Regions from separate parts of the Priestia sp. TSO9 genome, predicted to be linked through region 2. Evidence: riboswitches for the same ligand, from Rfam matches in the RefSeq annotation. Region 2 holds a riboswitch; the other holds the start of a gene.
The links. A riboswitch is a leader RNA that binds a small molecule or an ion and turns the genes downstream of it on or off. The one in region 2 is predicted to bind S-adenosylmethionine.

Region 1 (6,631 bases), on a different contig from region 2:
CAATAGAATACATGAAACCAATCATTTATCAACTGCATGAGTATATTGCTCCTTATGTATTAAAAGATCCTTACGTAAAAGATAACTTGGAGCAATTTTATAAAGAACCCGAATTTATGCTGTCTTTTATAAAAGAACGAACAGCGTATATTGAAAATAACCTTTTGACTCTTTAAAAAGAGATAGATTTATAGGAAATTTATAGGCAACAGTGGATTTTGTTAATAATAGGCAAATGCAGGAAATCAATAGCTGTACATGATACGTATATATACAGTATGAATGACCAATAAGGATAACTAATAAGGAGGAAAAACAATGAGTAACTATTACTATGGCCAAGAACAAGGGCAAAATCAAAATCCGCGCCAAAAATCAAGCGAAAAACGCAGCCAAAATATACAAATGCCTGATAAAGGCTATTCTTCTCACTTCAAACCCCTAAAAGGAAGAGTGGTGACCGTTTATCGTGGAGGACCTGAATCTAAAACAGGTTATTTGGTTGACGTGCAATCAGATTATTTAATCTTAGCAGTGGAAAGCAACAATAACAATAATAACAATAATGGTGAAAATGACAACCAAAACAATCAAAACAACCAAAATAATAATCAACAAGAATATACACTTGTATATTATCACTTAGCGCATGTAAAAAGTATCACTGAAGATACTATGTCAAATTCGGCACAAACGTTTACTGGAATTAGCGCAGAATTAGAATTATATCGAGGGAAAACTTTTGCTACAACTTTATCATTGATGAAAACTAAATATGTGCAGGTTAACCAAGGTGGACCGGAGAAAAAAGCAGGTCAGCTTCTTGATGTCTTAGGTTCATTTGAATCTGCTTATATAGTACTACTCACAGAAGACGACGGTGTCATCTATATTAATACTGAACACGTTAAGAGTGTGAGTGAATATCAAAACAACGATGGAGATCAAACTAATCAATCTGCAAATGAACTCTTAGTGAGCCAAGAACCAGAATATATGAAATCCAAAAGCTTTAACGATCTTTTTGCCCACCTTTCTCATAAATGGGTATCAATCAATAATGGAGGACCTGAAGCTGTAGAGGGCGTGTTAGTACAAAGCCGAAATGGTACATTTACACTTGTGCAGAATAATCAAGTATTACGCTTACAGCCAAGACACGTTAAAACCATTTGTGTAGGAGCAAAAGGGGCTTTTAAACAAAACGATAACAATCAAAATAATGAAGAAACAGAAGAAAATGGAGAGACTGAAGCTGCAAAGTCTACAGAAGAACGTACAGGAAGCCGTACGGGAGAACGTACAGGTGGACGTACAGGACGCCGCACGGGTGGACGCACAGACGATCGTTCTCGAGGACGCCGCACGGGTTCACGCTCTTCAACACCGGCTGAGAAAGTTATTAAAACGAAAAATTATCGTTGGAAAGCATGATGAAATGGAACATAAAAGGTGCTTATAAAGCACCTTTTCTATCATATGGGAAAAAGGAGGAGAATGAGAATGAGTATGAATCATTATATCAATAAAATTGTGGAGTTAGATATTTCAGGTAAAACGACATTTGTTGGCAGACTTATTGATCTTGGATTAGATATTATGGTTTTGTATAATGGACATGATTATTTGTATATTCCTCTTTTACACATGCATGGTTTGCGGGAAGTATCTGAAGAAGACTATACGGTTTTACGTGAAATAGAAGAGAACTTAATAGAAGAAAGTCAGCGAATTTCTTACCGTAATATTTTACAGCAGGCAAAAGGGAAATTTATTGAAATTTATGTAACGGGAGGGAAATCATTGCATGGCTATATTACAAGCGTGCTGAATGATTATCTCGTGTTTTATTCTCCAGTGTATAAAAATGTCTTTGTTTCTCTGCATCATTTGAAATGGCTTACCCCTTACAGCAATGAGTTAACCCCTTATTCTTTAAGTGACAAAGAGCTCCCAGTAAGACCTGCCTCTGCACCTTTTGTCAGAAACTTTGAAGAGCAGCTTAAAAAATATGAAAATCAGCTGGTCGTATTAGATTTAGGGGATCAATCAGAAAAAATTGGCGTACTTAAAGAAGTTTCTAATAATATTGTTGAACTAATTACGGCAAATGGAGAAAGTATGTATTGGAAGTTAGCTCACGTGAAATCTGTGCACTTGCCTTAGAAAAAGAGACCTCGCTTTCGTCTCTTTTTTTATGTGCTTATCAGGACAAGTATATTGAATAAACAAATGAGATGATTTAAATTTTTTAGAAAATTATGTTGACAATAAAGAAAATCTTTATTAAAGTTATTAACAACAAACGTTAACCACCAACAATTATATAGAACTCTTATCAAGAGTGGCGGAGGGACTGGCCCTGCGATGCCCGGCAACCATCAAATGAAACATTCATTTGAACGGTGCTAATTCCTGTGGAACATCAGTATTGTTCTAACAGATGAGAGAAATCGTGTATAAACGAACACTCTTCCATCTGTGAAGAGTGTTTTTTATTTTGAGTTAAGGAGAGAAATAGATGAAAATTGAAACTTTATTAGTTCGTTCAGGAGTAGGTCGTGACCCTTCAACAGGTTCTATTACAACACCCATTTACCAAGCATCAACATTTGCTCATCCTGCTTTAGGGCAAAGTACAGGATTTGACTATGCACGTACGGCAAACCCTACTCGTACAGCATTGGAAGAAGCAATTGCTGCTTTGGAAAAAGGAGAAGTAGGAGTAGCATTCGCTTCAGGAATGGCGGGTGTAATGGCAGTTTTAGCACTATTTAAAAACGGAGATCATTTAATTGTATCAGAGGATTTATACGGAGGAACGTACCGATTACTAAATGAAATCTTTTCAGAGCAAGGAATTACTGTTTCGTACGTCAACACAGCCCATCTCGAACAAGTAAAAGATGCGCTTCGTTCTAATACAAAAGCTTTATTTATTGAAACACCTACGAATCCAATGATGCACGTGACTGATTTGCCAGAAGCAATTGCGTTAGCTAAACAGCATGATTTGCTTACTATCGTTGACAATACCTTCATGTCGCCTTATTATCAGCGTCCTTTAGAGCTTGGAGCAGATATTGTGATACATAGCGCAAGCAAATACATTGGGGGTCATAATGATGTAGTTGCTGGTCTTGTAGTGGCTCGATGTAGTAGCTTAGGAGAGAAAATTCGTTTTTATCAAAATGCAGCGGGGGCAATCTTAGGTCCACAGGACAGCTGGTTGTTATTACGCGGTGTTAAAACGCTAGCGCTTCGTATGGAAAAGCATAATGAAAACGCACTGAAAATTGCAAATTGGCTTACTGCTCATGATCTCGTGGAAAAAGTGTATTACCCTGGTCTTGAAACACATCCAGGCTATGAAATCATGAAGAAACAAGCAACTGGATTTGGAGGCATGATTTCTTTTGCTGTCTCACACCCTGATATCGTGTCAGTACTTTTAGAAAATGTCAAAGTTATTACATTTGCAGAAAGCTTAGGAGGCGTGGAAAGTTTAATGACATTCCCAGCTCGTCAAACACATGCTGATATTCCGGAGGAAATTCGAAATCGTGTCGGAGTAACAAACTGTTTACTGCGATTATCAGTTGGAATTGAGCACGCAGATGATTTAATTAAAGATTTGAAGGAGGCATTTGATGCATACCAACAATAATAAACATAGATTTGGAACGAACTTAATTCATGCAAATACAGGAATTGACGGTCATTTTGGAGCGGTTAACGTACCTATTTATCAGGTATCTACATTTAACCAAGAAGATGAGACGAACAACGGCCGCTATGACTATTCTCGTTCAGGGAATCCAACTCGTGAGGCTTTAGAAAACACCATTGCTCAGCTAGAAAATGGATACGCTGGTTTTGCTTTTTCATCAGGTATGGCTGCTATCTCATCGGTGTTATCTATTTTTGAATCAGGGGATGAAATTTTAGTTTCACATGATACGTACGGCGGGACATATCGTGTATTAACACGATTATTTTCAAAGTTTGGTATCAAAACAACTTTTGTTGATACAACGAAGGTTGAGAAAGTAGAAGAAGCTATCACAAAAGATACGAAGGCCATTTATATCGAAAGCCCTTCAAATCCATTTTTACAGGTAACGGATATTAAAGCAGTAGCAAGTTTGGCGAAGGAGCGCAATCTCCTTACAATTGTGGATAACACGTTTTTAACACCTTATCTACAGCAGCCGATTGACCTTGGTGTAAACATTGTGATTCATAGTGCTACAAAATACATCAGCGGCCACAGTGACGTCATTGGCGGTTTAGTTGTAGTAAGCGATGAAAAGCTAGCAGAAGAAGTAAAGTTTGTACAAAATGCTTTTGGTGCTATCTTGGGACCGCAGGATTGTTTTTTACTGCTTCGAGGAATTAAGACATTAAAAGTTCGTTTAGATCAGCAGTTAAAAACAGCGCTACAGTTTGCAAAATGGCTTGAAGAACAATCTCTAGTGAGCCGTGTATACTACCCGGGCTTAAAAAGTCATCCAGACCACAAACTGATTTCAGAACAAGCAAATGGATACGGAGCTATGATTTCTTTCCAAGTACAGGATGAAAAAGTAGCACGACATATTTTACAAGGAGTCAAATTAGCTTCAATTGGCGTTAGTCTAGGTGCAGTTGAATCCATTCTAACGCATCCTGCAACAATGTCTCATGCAAGTATCCCAAAAGAAGTACGTGAAGAAAAAGGAATTACTGATTCACTCCTTCGCCTTTCAGTAGGGTTAGAGGAATTTGAGGATTTGAAGCAAGACTTTAACGCTGTTTTTCAAAGCTTAGAAGAAAAAGCGTTAATTAAATAAAGAAAAGAGACTGGGACAAAAGTATTCTAGTTAAAGTTAAACAAGAACTATTAATCAAAATTACTGATTAATAGTTCTTGTTTTTTGTTGTTACGGTGAACGTAGGTTTCATCTATTTCGTTGCTTCTAGCGGTTGATTGGAGGGCAAGGCGTAGACTCCTGCGGGAAAAACGGAAGGGATGAGACCACGCAGTAGCACAAGCGACGAGGAGGCTCATAGGCAGCCCGCGGAAAGCGAAGCCTTGCACGGAAATCAACCGCGGTGTCACAAGCGGTTCAGCTCCTTTATCCCATTTGTTCGTCTTTACACTGGATTGATATCCGTTATACACAGCTATCTAAAAGGTTTGTGTATAGGGACGCAAGCGCAACTTTTTCATCAGAGGAAAGACTGCTGTTTAGAATTCTTTTTATGCCAAGGTGATATTTTACATACGGTGTTTGCCGGACGCGTGGATGAGTCATTTCATCTTTTAAATCTTTCATAATGGCTTCGTGAAGCTGATCTTCACTTGTCATGGCTTGTTTAGAAGCGAACGAACGGTTCAACCATAGGGTTTGATAAGCTGCTAGTAAATGTTCAGAAGTCATTGTGCAAAGAGCTCCTTTAGATTAGTTTCTTCATTATAATAATCTATAGTTTACCACAAGTATTAATACGTGTACGTAACTTTTACAGAAGCAGATACAATCAAGGACTGAGCTTGAATAGGGGGAGAGGCTGCTAATAACTTAGGCGAGGAGCCAGATGACTGATAGACAGGTCCTTCTTCGATTAAAATAGGAATTTGGTTAATAGGGAGCTGCAGCGTGTTGGCAATGGTAAAGGCCTTTTCTTTAGCGTTAAGCAAAGCTTTGCTTATCGCTTCTTGTTCATATTTATCATCATTTGTAACGTGGAATTGAAGATCTTGCGCTACGTTGGCTCCGCTTGAAAACGTAGCGTTATAAACATCGCCAGCTTGTTTTACATCTTGTACTCTTACTCTAAATAAGTGCTGTACTTCGTATCCTATAAGAATCGATTTTCCATCGCTGTAATCATATTTAGGATTTATAGTGAACGAAGCTGTTTCAATTTGCTGGTCATTGATTCCAAGTTTTTTTATCTCTTGCAGCAGAGTATTTGAAACAGCTGAATTTTCTTTTAAGGCTTCTTGAACATCTCGGTTTTCCGTGCGCGTTCCAATCGTCATGGAAATTTCATTTGGAATGGCTGAAGCACTTCCTTCACCAGTTACTTTAATTTCTCTATTTTGTGTATCTACGCGCAGTTGCTGTGTAGGTTCATAAGGGAAATAAGAATGTTGCATACCAAAAACCTCCTTTATTGATCTTTAGTATATATATGATAAGAAAAGGAGATTAAAAACAAAAAGAGATTGAGACATAACTAAATCAAACGCTAGAAGCACCTACATACATGAAATCTACATTCACCATACCAATAAAAAAATCCGAACGAATTTGATTCTTCATCAAGAATCAAATTCGTTCGGATCTTCCTTCAACTAACGTACTTTTCTTCAGCTTCTTTTTGTTTATTTCGATTCTTTAATTAATATTTCTTTCATTTCAATGAATTGATTTTGAACATCGTTTGACGGTTTCTTTGTTAGTAAACTTACAATAACAACAGCTAATAAGCTTAAAAAGAACCCAGGAATCATTTCGTAAAGGGCATCTTTCAATGGAGTATTTACCCAAATTAATACTGTAGCAGCACCTACAATCATCCCTGCAAGTGCTCCCCATCGAGTCATACGCTTCCAGTAAAGACTTAGTAAAATAGCAGGACC
Region 2 (6,631 bases):
TTGGTTGCAAAAGATTTTTGGGATTTATAGCGGTCAATCACGGTTTTTAGCGTGTCTTTAGGTGTATCTTCAAAATACGGTGCAACCACTTCAGCAATTTCATCTGAGCTATGTGTATTCACCCATTTTTGTGCTTTGTAAATAGCTCGAGTAAATTTAGCTGCCGCTTCAGGATTATTTTTTAAATAGCTTTCTTTGGCCATAAATGTTGTATAAGGAACTGTTCCTGATTCTTTTCCGAAGGAAGCAACGATATGTCCTTTTCCTTGTTGCTCTAAAATACTAGCCGTTGGCTCAAATAATTGAACGTAATCTCCAGTACCAGAAGCAAAAGCATTCGCAACGTTAGCAAAATCAATGTTTTGAACGAGTTTTACATCTTTTTTAGGATCAATATTATGCTGTTTCAACACATATTCCCCTACCATTTGCGGCATACCGCCTTTACGTTGACCAAGAAACGTTTTGCCTTTAAGCTGATCCCATGAGAAGTGATCGACTTTTTTACGCGCTACTAGAAATGTTCCGTCGGTTTGGGTTAGTTGTGCAAAGTTGATGACGGGATCACTAGACCCCTGTGCATATACGTAGATTGAAGTTTCCGAGCCGACTAAGGCGACGTCGATGCCGTCAGATAAAAGTGACGTCATTGTCTTATCTCCGCCCCACGTTGTTTTTAAATCTACTTTTAGTCCTTCTTCTTCAAAAAAGCCTTTTGAAATAGCAACGTACTGGGGAGCATAAAAGATAGAGCGAGTTACTTCGCCGACACGAACCGTTTGTACAGATGTTGTTTTGCTGCAGCTAATTAGTGGAATGAGTAAAATCATAATAGCAAGCAAAGAAAAAAGCCATTTGATTGGTTTCATAAAGCAAACCTCCTTAAAAGAATAAAATATTTTATGATAATGTATGTAAGAAAGTAGAAGAAGGTGAGTGCCTATATAACTATGTGTAAAATCAAAGAAGTATTAGCCAACAATTGAAAGTACACCTTAGCGGGAGAAAGCAGGCTAGTTATATAAAGAATGGAGGAAAAAAATGAAAGATGGAACAATTCTTCATAAACAGCGTTTCCCATCATCAAACCCTCGTGTGGCGCTGTGGGTGATTACATATGCATGTCAAGGGCTTAAGATTAAAGGAATGCTCGCAGAGCCAAAAGAAAAAGGAATGTATGACGGCTTTTTATACTTAAGAGGAGGTATTAAGAACGTAGGAACGGTTCGTCCTGCTCGACTCATTCAATTTGCTTCTCAAGGTTTTATTGTGATGGCTCCGTTCTATAGGGGAAATCAAGGAGGCGAAGGAAACGAAGATTTTGCAGGAGATGATCGTTACGATGCTTTTGCTGCTTACGATTTACTGAAACAGCTCCCCAACGTCTACCATGACCGCATTCATATTTTTGGGTTTTCAAGAGGGGGAGTGATGGCTTTACTCACAGCCATTGAAAAAAACGACAGCCGCTCTCTTGTGTTATGGGGAGGCGTCACGGATATGGTGCTGACATATGAAGAAAGAGAAGATTTAAGAAGAATGATGAAGCGGGTGATTGGAGGAACTCCTTCTAAATATCCTGAAAGATACGAATGGAGGACACCTTTGCACCGTGCTCATCTCGTCGAGCCGCCGGTCTTGCTTATTCATGGTTTAGAAGATAAAAACGTGTCGATTGATCATTCCTATCAGCTCGAATCTAAACTAAAGAAGTCCAATAAAAAAGTTACCAGCTGGTACTTCGAAAACTTTCCACATGCTTTTCCACCAAAAGAAAACCGAGAAACGGTGAAGAAGTTAACGAAGTGGATGAAAGCGCAATAAAAGATATGCTACGATAGAGAAAACAAGTAGAATAACAGTGAGGAGTGAGAAAAAATGGGGATGCCGCTAGAATTAAATACAATGATTGTGACAAAAGGCAACGAAAAGCGTGTAACGGATAACATTTTTCAAATTGAGAAAAAAGGATATCGCTTGTATCCGTTAGATATTCCATTAAACATTCACAAAACGAAAACTGGAGAATGTATTGGAACTGCTGTTGTGCGTAAGGTAGAAATGGAACAGGAAAAAACCATTGTCACATATGAACTGACAAAATTACATTCGACTAACTAAAAAACCGATCGTCTCTAAGACGATCGGTTTTTTATTAGACCCTAGGTCCTCCTAATGTGGAAATATCAGATGCCACATCATTAAAACGCTTGAAGTTCGCTTTGAATTTAGCAGCAAGCTCAGTTGCTTTTTGATTATAAGCTGTTGCATCGTTCCATGCTTTAGAAGGCTGAAGCACTTCATCAGGAACTCCCGGAACATGAGTTGGAATCGATAAACCAAAAATAGCGTCTGTTACTGTTTCGGTATTAGCTAGTTCTCCTTCAAGGGCTGCTTGAACCATAGCTCGAGTGTAACTTAACTTCATTCGTTCGCCGATGCCGTATTCACCACCGGTCCATCCAGTATTTACAAGGTAGACATTTACATTATGTTCATCGATTTTCTTTCCTAGCATTTCTGCGTAAGTTGTTGGAGCAAGAGGCAAGAAAGGCTCACCAAAGCATGTAGAGAAAGTAGCCTGTGGCGATGTTACGCCGCGCTCTGTTCCAGCTAACTTACTAGTGTATCCGCTCAGAAAATGGTACATCGCTTGTTCTTTTGTAAGCTTGCTGATTGGAGGCAAGACCCCGAAAGCATCGGCAGTTAAAAAGACAATAGCTGTAGGGTGCCCAGCAACGCTTGGCAATACTATATTATCAATAGAGTCAATTGAATAAGCGGCACGAGTATTCTCTGTTAAACTATTATCATTGTAATCTGCTACTTTCGTATTTTGATTTAACACTACATTTTCCAGTACGGCGCCGAAGCGAATTGCATTGAAGATTTGCGGTTCTTTTTCTTCGGAAAGCTGAATGCACTTCGCGTAGCATCCTCCTTCAATATTAAATACACCAGAGCTTGACCAACCGTGCTCGTCATCTCCGATTAAACGACGGTTTGCATCAGCAGAAAGCGTTGTTTTACCCGTTCCAGATAAACCAAAGAATAATGCAACGTCACCTTCTTCTCCTACGTTAGCAGAACAGTGCATGGATAGAATATTGTTTTGAGGAAGCAAGAAGTTCATCACTGAGAAAATAGATTTTTTCATTTCACCAGCGTATTCAGTTCCTCCAATTAGCACAATACGTCGCTCTAACGAAAGAATAATGAAGGTTTCAGAGTTCGTCCCGTCTGTTTCAGGATCAGCTTTGAACGTTGGAGCTGCTACAATTGTAAACGGCTTCACATCATCATTTGTTTTTTGTTCGGCTGAAGGGCGAATGAATAACTGCTGAGCGAATAGGTTGTGCCATGCAAATTCATTAACTACTTGAATTGGTAACTGATACTTTTTATCAGCTCCAGCATATCCATTAAAAACAAAAAGTTCATCCTGCTTCTTTAAGTGGGTTAAGACTTTTTTGTATAGCGCATCGAATCGCTGAGCAGAAATTGGCTGATTGACAGGTCCCCATTCAACCGTTTTTGAAGACACAGCATCGCTTACAATAAATTTATCTAAAGGAGAGCGACCTGTATATTTTCCGGTTTCGACTGACACAGCACCTGTAGAAGTCAGCGTTCCTTCGCGTCGAGCTAGAATTTTTTCAACAAGTTGTGGAACAGATAATTGGTGTTTTGTTGTTTTTAATTGAAGCAAACCATTTAATTCGATAGACATATCAACAGTACTCATGTGCACTACCTTCCTTTTTTAGCTATTATTTATTCATTAATGTTTGAAATTTATAATTAGTATAACACATTTATTTAATTATTCTATACTATTTAACTAAAAATGTTTGTGTATTATAAAAAAATGTACGTTATACCTATTTTAGACACATGTATATGTGCTAGAAGCGAAAAAAGTGAAGCTGTTTTAAATGAAAGCCTTATTTTGATCTGTCTTATTAACTAAACTTAGTGATAATTCTTAATAAGATGTACTATTTCAGAATTTGAGTATGTTACATTAAAACAGATTCAAACATAAAGAGATGATTTCCATTTGAATGTTGTTGACAGTGAAGCGCTTTTTCATGTATTATATGTCCTTGAACGGATACTCTCTTATCCCGAGCTGGTGGAGGGACAGGCCCTATGAAACCCAGCAACCATCGTCATTTTTTTGTGTAGACGATAAGGTGCTAACCTGATGCAAGGGCACAACCTTGATCGATAAGAGTGAAAGGCTTATGTAGAATTTGATACCTTTCCTCGATACAAGGAAAGGTTTTTTTATATTTTTTAACGTGTAATGAAAATAAGGGAATGAGTACCGTATCACAATGTATCGTATTTATAAGGAGGAAAACTGATGTCAACACAACGTCGTCTGTTCACGTCAGAATCTGTTACAGAGGGACATCCCGATAAAATTTGTGACCAAATTTCTGACTCAATTCTTGATGCTATCCTAGCAAAGGATCCAAATGCTCGTGTTGCTTGTGAAACAAGCGTAACAACTGGTTTAGTTTTAGTAAGTGGTGAAATTACAACTTCTACTTACGTGGATATTCCTAAAACAGTTCGTGAAACAATTAAAGGAATTGGCTATACTCGTGCAAAATATGGATTTGATGCTGAAACTTGTGCAGTATTAACATCTATCGACGAGCAGTCAGCTGATATCGCTGCTGGTGTAGACCAAGCGTTAGAAGCACGTGAAGGTCAAATGTCAGATGAAGAAATCGAAGCAATCGGAGCTGGAGACCAAGGGTTAATGTTTGGTTATGCATGTAACGAAACAAAAGAACTAATGCCTCTTCCAATTTCATTAGCTCATAAACTTGCTCGCCGTCTAACAGAAGTACGTAAAGAAGAAATTCTTCCTTACCTTCGCCCGGATGGTAAAACACAAGTAACAGTTGAATATGATGAAAACAACAAACCTGTTCGCATCGATACAATTGTTATTTCAACTCAGCATCACCCAGAAGTAACGTTAGAGCAAATTCAACGTAACTTAAAAGAATATGTTATTAATCCAGTTGTTCCAAACGAGTTAATTGATGAAAATACAAAGTATTTCATTAACCCAACAGGACGCTTCGTAATCGGCGGTCCTCAAGGAGATGCTGGTTTAACTGGTCGTAAAATTATCGTTGATACTTACGGCGGATATGCTCGTCACGGCGGCGGTGCATTCTCTGGTAAGGACGCAACAAAAGTAGACCGTTCAGCAGCTTATGCAGCTCGTTATGTTGCGAAAAACATTGTAGCAGCTGATCTTGCTGATAAATGTGAAGTACAACTAGCATATGCAATTGGTGTTGCACAACCAGTATCTATTTCAATTGATACATTCGGTACAGGAAAAGTTTCTGAAGAAGTACTAGTAGACGTAGTACGCAAAAACTTTGACCTACGTCCAGCAGGCATCATTAAAATGCTTGATTTACGTCGCCCAATTTATAAGCAAACAGCAGCTTACGGCCACTTTGGTCGTACGGATGTGGAGCTTCCTTGGGAGTTCACAGACAAAGCGGAAGCATTAAAAACTCAAGCTTTAGCTAAATAATAAAAAAATCTCCGTGAAAACGGAGATTTTTTTTATGCCCATTGAATACCTGCAGCAGATTTTTCTACGACACCTTCATATTCTGAAAGCAAATGCTGAAAAATGGCGTCCCATGATTGAGTAAGAGCGTATTGTCTCGCTGCATGGCCAAAGTGAAGCCGCTGATGCAAATCATCGAGTAAATCTGTAATAGCCGAACTGAATTCTTCTAAGGAGTGAGGTTTGCAAAGGTAGCCGTTTCGCCCATGCTGAACCATCTGTTTAACTCCTCCTGCATTTGCTGCCACTACAGGAGTTCCAGAAGCAAGAGACTCCAGTACAACATTTCCGAAGGTTTCTGTTTCTGAAGGAAAAACAAACAAATCAGATGATGAATAGATATGAGCAAGTTGCTTACCTTCAAGGAAGCCTGTAAATGTCATATGCTCAGATGCTTGCTGCTGCATTTGTTCTTTTAAAGGGCCGTCTCCCACAATAACCCAGTGAATTTGATGGCGGATATGATCCGGTAGAGATCGTGCGATTTTTATTAAAAAATCAGCGTTCTTTTCTTTAGCTAATCTTCCTACATACGTTAAAATGTAGGGCTTTTTAATATTATATTTAATGCGAATATCAAAGCGGTCATAGTGGGGGTGAAATAATTTATGATTTACTCCTCGCGACCAAATAGATACGTTGTGAAACCCTTGTTCTTCTAGCTGCTGTTTGGTCACTTCAGAGGGAGCGAATATTTTTTGTACAGGTTTATAAAACCATTTCATATATTTTTGCAGTGGTACACGCATTTTTTCAAGTTCATAGTGAGATAAATAATCATCAAAATTGGTATGATAAGAGCCGACAAGAGGAACACCTAATCTTTTCCCGTAATAGGAGCCGCAAAGCCCCATTGTAAAAGGAGTGGCCAAATGAATAATAGAAGGATTGAATTCCTGCAGCTGCTTTTTAATTTTTAGAACGTTTGGCAATGAAAAGCGGCTGTTTGGATAAAGAAAAAACGGCATGCTGGGCGAACGGTGAACATACGTTGAAAATGACTGATCATGAGCAAATTCA

Region 1: linked by a shared signal. The riboswitch ahead of LJC66_RS06775 (trans-sulfuration enzyme family protein) and the one ahead of metK (methionine adenosyltransferase) in region 2 are both predicted to bind S-adenosylmethionine.

Annotation. Positions count from the first base shown of each region.
Region 1 covers NZ_JAJEKD010000009.1:794,271-800,901, forward strand. The annotation lists gene LJC66_RS06760 (CotH kinase family protein) at 1-176, shown strand, start outside; gene LJC66_RS06765 (spore coat protein) at 406-1,434, shown strand; gene LJC66_RS06770 (hypothetical protein) at 1,504-2,166, shown strand; SAM riboswitch class I at 2,333-2,450, shown strand; gene LJC66_RS06775 (trans-sulfuration enzyme family protein) at 2,522-3,667, shown strand; gene LJC66_RS06780 (trans-sulfuration enzyme family protein) at 3,651-4,832, shown strand; gene LJC66_RS06785 (hypothetical protein) at 5,157-5,423, opposite strand; gene LJC66_RS06790 (SIMPL domain-containing protein) at 5,486-6,145, opposite strand; gene putP (sodium/proline symporter PutP) at 6,374-6,631, opposite strand, start outside.
Region 2 covers NZ_JAJEKD010000015.1:1,837,645-1,844,275, reverse strand. The annotation lists gene LJC66_RS24680 (ABC transporter substrate-binding protein) at 1-869, opposite strand, end outside; gene LJC66_RS24675 (alpha/beta hydrolase family protein) at 1,042-1,824, shown strand; gene LJC66_RS24670 (DUF2584 domain-containing protein) at 1,879-2,121, shown strand; gene pckA (phosphoenolpyruvate carboxykinase (ATP)) at 2,156-3,745, opposite strand; SAM riboswitch class I at 4,120-4,237, shown strand; gene metK (methionine adenosyltransferase) at 4,370-5,572, shown strand; gene LJC66_RS24655 (glycosyltransferase family 4 protein) at 5,605-6,631, opposite strand, start outside.